Regions from separate parts of the Brachybacterium rhamnosum genome, predicted to be linked through region 2. Evidence: riboswitches for the same ligand, from Rfam matches in the RefSeq annotation. Region 2 holds a riboswitch; the other holds the start of a gene.
What was found. A riboswitch is a leader RNA that binds a small molecule or an ion and turns the genes downstream of it on or off. The one in region 2 is predicted to bind FMN.

Region 1 (3,198 bases), on a different contig from region 2:
ACCGCGCTGCTGGGCGGCCTCACCGTGGACCACGACGCGGACCTGCTCGCCCTCGAGCTGCAGCCCCACCGCACCGAGCTCGTCGACCGCGCCGTCGCGACGCTCCGCGAGGCGGGGTGCGAGATCGAGACGCGCACCGGCGACGGCACCGCGATCGGCGCTCAGATGCCCGGCCGCTTCTCCCGCGTCCTCGCGGACGTCCCCTGCTCGGGCCTCGGTGCGTTGCGCCGGCGCCCGGAGTCGCGGTGGCGCCGCAGCCCGGGCGACATCGGCCACCTCGGCGCGCTCCAGCGGGACCTGCTGGGCTCCGCCCTCGACGCGACCGCCCCCGGCGGCGTCGTCGCCTACGTGACCTGCTCGCCGCACCTCGCGGAGACCCGGCTCGTCGTGGCGGACGTCCTGCGTCGCCGCGACGACGTCGAGCAGCTCGACGCCCGCCCCGCCGTGCGCGCCGGCATCCTGCCCGAGGAGCAGGAGGCCGCCGAGCTCGGCGAGGGACCCTCCGTGCAGCTGTGGCCCCATGTGCACGGGACCGACGCCATGTTCATCGCCCTGCTGCGCAGGACCCCCTCCGAGGAAGGACCGAAGGCCTCATGAACTCCGCCTACGCGACCGACGGCCGCTACATCCACCCCAGCATCCTCAACGCCGACTTCATGAGCATCGGCGCGGAGCTCGACAAGATCTCCACCGCGGACAGCGTCCACGTCGACGTCATGGACAACCACTTCGTCCCGAACCTCACCTTCGGCGCGAGCATGGTCGAGCAGATCGTCGAGCGCAGCCCGATCCCCGTGGACGCGCATCTGATGATCGCCGACGCGGACCGCGAGGCGCCGGTCTACGCCGAGGCGGGGGCGTCCTCGGTCACCTTCCACCTCGAGGCGGCGGCGGCGCCGGTGCGCCTCGCCCGTGAGCTGCGTCGCAAGAACGCGGCCGTCGGGGTGGCGCTGCGTCCGGCGACGCCGGTCGAGCCGCTGCTCGACGTCATCGGCGAGTTCGACATGCTGCTGCTCATGACGGTCGAGCCGGGCTTCGGCGGGCAGAGCTTCCTGGAGAGCATGCTCCCGAAGATCCGCCGCGCGCGCCGCGCGATCAGCGAGGCGAACCTGCAGGTCTCCATCCAGGTGGACGGCGGCGTCTCGCGCGAGACGATCGAGCGCTGCGCCGAGGCGGGGGCGAACGTCTTCGTCGCCGGCTCCGCGATCTACAAGGCGCGCGACGCCGCGGAGGAGATCGCCGTGCTGCGGGAGCTCGCCGCCGGTCACTGATCCCCGCGTGATCCCCCTGAGGAGTGCCTCGTCCGACGCCCGTCCGCCCTCGGCGGACGGGCGTCGTCGTCCCCGTCGGGCTGGTCTAGAGTTCCCCTGTCACGCAACGTGACGTGCTCCGGGGTCGGTGGAAGTCCGAGCCGGCGGTGACAGTCCGCGACCCGCTCCGGCGGTGGAGCCGGTGGAATTCCGGCACCGACAGTACAGCCTGGAAGAGAGGCGCACGTCCGCACGCGGTCGGGCGCCTCCGTGCGTCCGTCCTCCCGTGCCGGCACAGCTTTGTCCCCCGGAGTCACTGCATCCGACGGGAGAAAGGCACCGACATGGATCTTCTGCAGTGGCTCTTCACCGCCCGCCTCGACCTCGGGAACGGACAGTTCCTGCTCTGGCGCGAGGTGCTCGGCAACGTCTTCGGACTCCTCAGCGCCCTCGGCGGCATGCGCCGCAAGGTCTGGGCCTGGCCGATCGGCATCCTCGGCAACCTGCTCCTGCTCACCGTGTTCATGGGCACCCTGTTCGGCGATCCACAGGCCGTGGACCTGCTGGGCCAGGCGGGCCGCCAGATCATGTTCATCGTCACGAGCGTCTACGGCTGGGTCCGCTGGAAGCAGGCGAAGGACTCCGGCGGCACCGCCGTCGAGCCCGTCTGGGCCTCCTGGGGCACCCGCGCCCTGCTGCTCGTCGCCCTCGTCGGCGGCACGGCCGCCCTCACCCCGCTGTTCCGCGCGCTCGGCTCCTACGAGCCGGTCTGGGCGGATGCCTGGATCTTCATGGGCTCCCTGCTCGCGACCTTCGGCATGGCCAAGGGCTGGGTCGAGTTCTGGCTGATCTGGGTGGCCGTCGACGTGGTCGGCGTGCCGCTGCTGATCAGCGCCGGCTACTGGGCGAGCGCCTTCATGTACGTCTTCTACGGCGCGTTCACGCTGATCGGGTTCTTCGTCTGGTGGCGGGTGCGCCGCCGGCAGGACGCCGAGGGCGGGGGAGTGACGGTCGAGACCGCGCACCTGGACCCCACCGTGGGCCGCGGCGGCCACGGCCGGCGCCGCAGCAGCTGACGCACACCACCGCTCGTCCCGGCACCGCGCCGCGCCCTCACCGCCGCCCGGAGGGCGGGCGCGGGCGCGGGCGGGTCCCCGGGATCGGTATCCTGGACCCGTGAAGGATTTCGAGGCGCTGTACGCCGAGCTCATCGAGAAGGCCCGGACCCGACCGGAGGGCTCCGGCACCGTCCGCGAGCTGGACGGCGGCGTCCATCAGATCGGCAAGAAGATCGTGGAGGAGGCGGCAGAGGTCTGGATGGCCTGCGAGCACGAGACCGACGACGACGCCGCCCTGGAGATCAGCCAGCTGCTCTACCACGTCCAGGTCATGATGGTCGCGAAGGGCCTCACCCTCGAGGACGTCTACCGCAAGCTCTGAGCGACCGGCCCGCAGATCCGGCGGGCCCGCCCGGACCGTCCCCCTCCGTCCCCCGACCCAGCACGCCGCCGCTCCCGGCGGCGGAGGAGCTTCCATGCTGCGCATCGCCGTGCCCAACAAGGGCGCCCTGTCCGAGCCCGCCGCCGACCTCCTGCAGGAGGCGGGGTACCGCCGTCGCGGCACCGCCAAGGAGCTCGTGGTCGTCGACCACGAGAACGACGTCGAGTTCTTCTACCTGCGCCCCCGCGACATCGCCGTGTACGTGGGCTCGGGGACCGTGGACGTGGGCATCACCGGCCAGGACATGCTCCTGGACTCCCGCACCCCCGCGCGCGAGATCCTCGACCTGGGCTTCGCCCGCTCGACCTTCCGCTTCGCCGCGCCGAGCGGCACCCGCTCCCAGCTCGCCGAGCTCGAGGGTCTGCGGATCGCCACGAGCTACGAGAACCTCGTCGAGGACCACCTCGCGGAGCACGGCGTGTACGCCGAGGTCGTCCACCTCGACGGG
Region 2 (3,198 bases):
CGGGAGTCGGCGCGCAGGGAGCGCTCGAGGTTGACGGGGGCGCCGGCGGCCTTCTCGCCGAGCGCGGTGCGTCGCAGGGTCTCCGGGACGGCGTCCACGGCGAAGCTGCCGTCGCCGGGCAGGTCGACGACGGTGAGGCACACGCCGTCCACGGCGATCGAGTCGCCGAGGCCCGCGTCGGAGGCGGCGAGCGGGCCGGTCAGGAGCAGGCGGGCGGAGCCGTCGGGCTGCGGGGTGAGGGAGGTGAGGGTGCCGATCTCCTCGACGATGCCGGTGAACATGGGGTCTCCTTCGGTGGGGGTCAGGCGGGGCGGGCGACGAGGAGCACGTCCTCGCCGAGCGGATCGACGTGGACGGTGCGCCAGCGCAGGGCGCCGTCGATGGTGGTGACGCCGAGGTCGCCGACGGCGGCGGCACCCGCGCCGAGGTGCACGGGGGCGAGGTAGGCGTGCAGCTCGTCCACGGCGCCCGCGCGGAGGAAGGCGGTACCCAGGCGCGGGCCGCCCTCGAGCACGGCGCGCCGCACGCCGCGAGCGGCGAGGTGGGCGATGACGAGCGCCGGGTCGTGCGTGGTCGCCTGCAGGAAGCGGCCGTCGGATCCGCGGATCCGCGCCGTCGCGGGCACGGGACGGCGGCCGACGGCGACCCGCAGCGGCTGAGGTCCTGCTACTGCCCCGGCGGGGCGGGCGGTGAGGGCGGGGTCGTCGGCGCGGACGGTCCCGGTGCCCACGACGATCGCGTCGACGCCCGCGCGCACCCGGTGGGCGTGCTCGCGGGCGGCGGGGCCGGTGATCCAGCGGCTCGTGCCGTCCGCGGCGGCGACGCGGCCGTCGAGCGTGGTCGCGGTCTTGAGGATCACGTGCACGGCAGGCCGGGCGGCGCGCGCGTACCAGGGGCCGATGAGGTCGAGGGCCGATTCTGCGAGCTCCTCCCCCACGGCCGCGGGGCCGCCGGCGACGTCGATGCCGGCGGCGGCGAGCTCGGCCCCGCCGCCGCCCTCGGCCGCGCCCGGATCGGGCAGGGCGAAGACGACGCGGGCCACGCCCGCCTCGCGGAGGGCGCGGGCGCAGGGGCCGGTGCGGCCGGTGTGGCGGCAGGGCTCGAGGGTGACGACGGCGGTGCCGCCGCGGGGGTCGTGGCCGCGGGCGGCGGCGTCCGCGAGGGCGTCGGCCTCGGCGTGCGGGGTGCCCGCGCCGCGGTGATGGCCCTCGCCGAGGGTCGTCCCGTCGGGGGCGAGGAGCACACAGCCGACCTGCGGGTTCGGGGTGTCGGCGGGGCCGCGGGCGGCGAGCTCGAGGGCGCGCCGCAGCGCGGCGTGCTCGGCGGCGGGCAGCACGGTGGCGGGCAGCGGCGCGGTGCCTGCGGCGGCGGGCTGCGGAGGGTGCGGGTCGTGCACGGTCGTCCTCCCGGAGTGCGGTCCGGGGAGATGGCCTGGAGCATGCACAGGGCCATGGACGACGCCGGGGGTCGACGCAGGGTGCACGCAGGGTGCACCAGGCGTCGCCTGGGCGACGCCACATCTCCTCCCATCCGGACTTTCACCGTCGGTCCTGGAGTTCCACCAGGTCAACCAGCTCCCGAAGGAGCTGGGTCGCGGACTGTCACCGCCGGCTCAGAGTTTCACTGACCCCGGAAAATGTGGTTCATTCGCCGGACACGCTAGCACCGGCCGGGAGCCGGCGTCGCGGCGGTGTCGGCCGATGAACATCCGCGGGCCCGCGGCCGGGGCCGACGGGGCCGCGGGCGGGACGGCCGCGCGGGGCCTCAGATCCCGAACCCGCTGCGCAGCAGGAAGGCGGCGCCCAGCGCCCCGATCGCGAGCACGGCGAGGGTCGCGACGAGCATCGGCAGACCGCTGCGGGTCAGGGCGCCCTGCGCGGTGAGCGAGCGGTGCGCGCGGCGGTACCCGGTCGCGGCGAGCAGGTAGGCGAGCACGGAGAGGGCGGCGCCGAGCACGCCGCCCACGACGGCGAGCGGGCCCAGCGCGTCGAGCGCGAAGCGCATGGCGACGAGGCTGCCCACGGCGAAGGAGAGGCAGGTGCGGCGCCAGGCGAGGAGGGTGCGCTCGGGCTGCAGGCCCGGGTCGAACACGGCCCCGGAACCGGCGCCACCCTCGACTCCGCGACCACTGTCGCCGCTGGTCACACCCACATCCCGACGGCGACGAGCGCGGCGGCGAGCACCACGCCCACGACGAGCACGCCGCCTGCGCCGAGCCCCGGCAGCGGGAGACCGCGGCGCAGGGCGCGTTCCGTCTGCCGCCACCCCCACCAGGCCTGCAGCGCGGCGATCGTGCCGAGCACGAGGAACACCGCGGCGGCGGAGGCGCGCCACACCATCGGCTCGGGGATCGCGAGCGCCTCGAGGGCGAAGGCCCCGGCGTAGAGCGCGAGGGCGGTGCGCACCCACGCGAGGAAGGTGCGCTCGTTGGCGAGGCTGAAGCGGGGATCGGGCTCCTCCCCCTCGCGGTACACGGAGGCGGGGAAGCGGCGCTGGTCGGTCATGAGTCCTCCCTGCTGGGGGCGTCGGTCGGGCGGAGCGCGACGGTGCGGAACCCGGCGTTGCCCATCGAGGAGTCCGGGGTGCTCCGGGAGCGGGCGGCGTTGCGGTACCGGTTGCAGTAGGAGTCGTGGCAGAGGTAGCTGCCGCCGCGCAGCACGCGCTCCTCGCCGTCCTCGGGGCCGGTGGGGTCGACGACCTCCCCGCTCAGCCCGGGGCGGCGGTAGGTGGCGGGGTGGAAGCGGTCCTCGCACCACTCCCACACGTTGCCCACGGGCTGCCAGAGCCCGTAGCCGTTGGGCTGGTAGCTGCGAACGGGGGCGGTGGTGAGGTGGCCGTCCTCGAGGGTGTTGATGCGCGGGAACTCGCCCTGCCAGATGTTGGCGCGCCAGCCGCCCTCGTCCACCTCGGCGTCGCCCCAGGGATACTTCGCGCCGTCGATGCCGCCGCGCGCGGCGTACTCCCATTCCGCCTCGGTGGGCAGGCGGCGCCCGGCCCAGTCGCAGTAGGCCCGGGCGTCGTTCCAGCTCACGTGCACGACGGGGTGGTCCTCGAGGCCGTGGAGGCTCGATCCGGCGCCGCCGGGACGGCGCCAGGCCGCGCCGTGCACGCCCCGCCACCAGGGGGTGCCGGCGGCGGGCGGCATGAGGTCCTGCTCGGGCGCCGTGATCGCGAGGTGGAAGACGGCGGAGTAGCCGA

Region 1: another riboswitch for FMN. It lies ahead of pnuC (nicotinamide riboside transporter PnuC); the one in region 2 lies ahead of ribD (bifunctional diaminohydroxyphosphoribosylaminopyrimidine deaminase/5-amino-6-(5-phosphoribosylamino)uracil reductase RibD).

The regions. Positions count from the first base shown of each region.
Region 1 covers NZ_BAAAIS010000003.1:285,889-289,086, reverse strand. Annotated here, with positions in the region: gene ABD080_RS11395 (RsmB/NOP family class I SAM-dependent RNA methyltransferase) at 1-597, shown strand, start outside; gene rpe (ribulose-phosphate 3-epimerase) at 594-1,271, shown strand; FMN riboswitch at 1,382-1,499, shown strand; gene pnuC (nicotinamide riboside transporter PnuC) at 1,595-2,326, shown strand; gene ABD080_RS11380 (phosphoribosyl-ATP diphosphatase) at 2,427-2,690, shown strand; gene hisG (ATP phosphoribosyltransferase) at 2,785-3,198, shown strand, end outside.
Region 2 covers NZ_BAAAIS010000002.1:1,132,257-1,135,454, reverse strand. Annotated here, with positions in the region: gene ABD080_RS06945 (riboflavin synthase) at 1-281, opposite strand, end outside; gene ribD (bifunctional diaminohydroxyphosphoribosylaminopyrimidine deaminase/5-amino-6-(5-phosphoribosylamino)uracil reductase RibD) at 302-1,396, opposite strand; FMN riboswitch at 1,515-1,642, opposite strand; gene ABD080_RS06935 (DUF202 domain-containing protein) at 1,765-2,145, opposite strand; gene ABD080_RS06930 (YidH family protein) at 2,142-2,504, opposite strand; gene ABD080_RS06925 (formylglycine-generating enzyme family protein) at 2,501-3,198, opposite strand, start outside.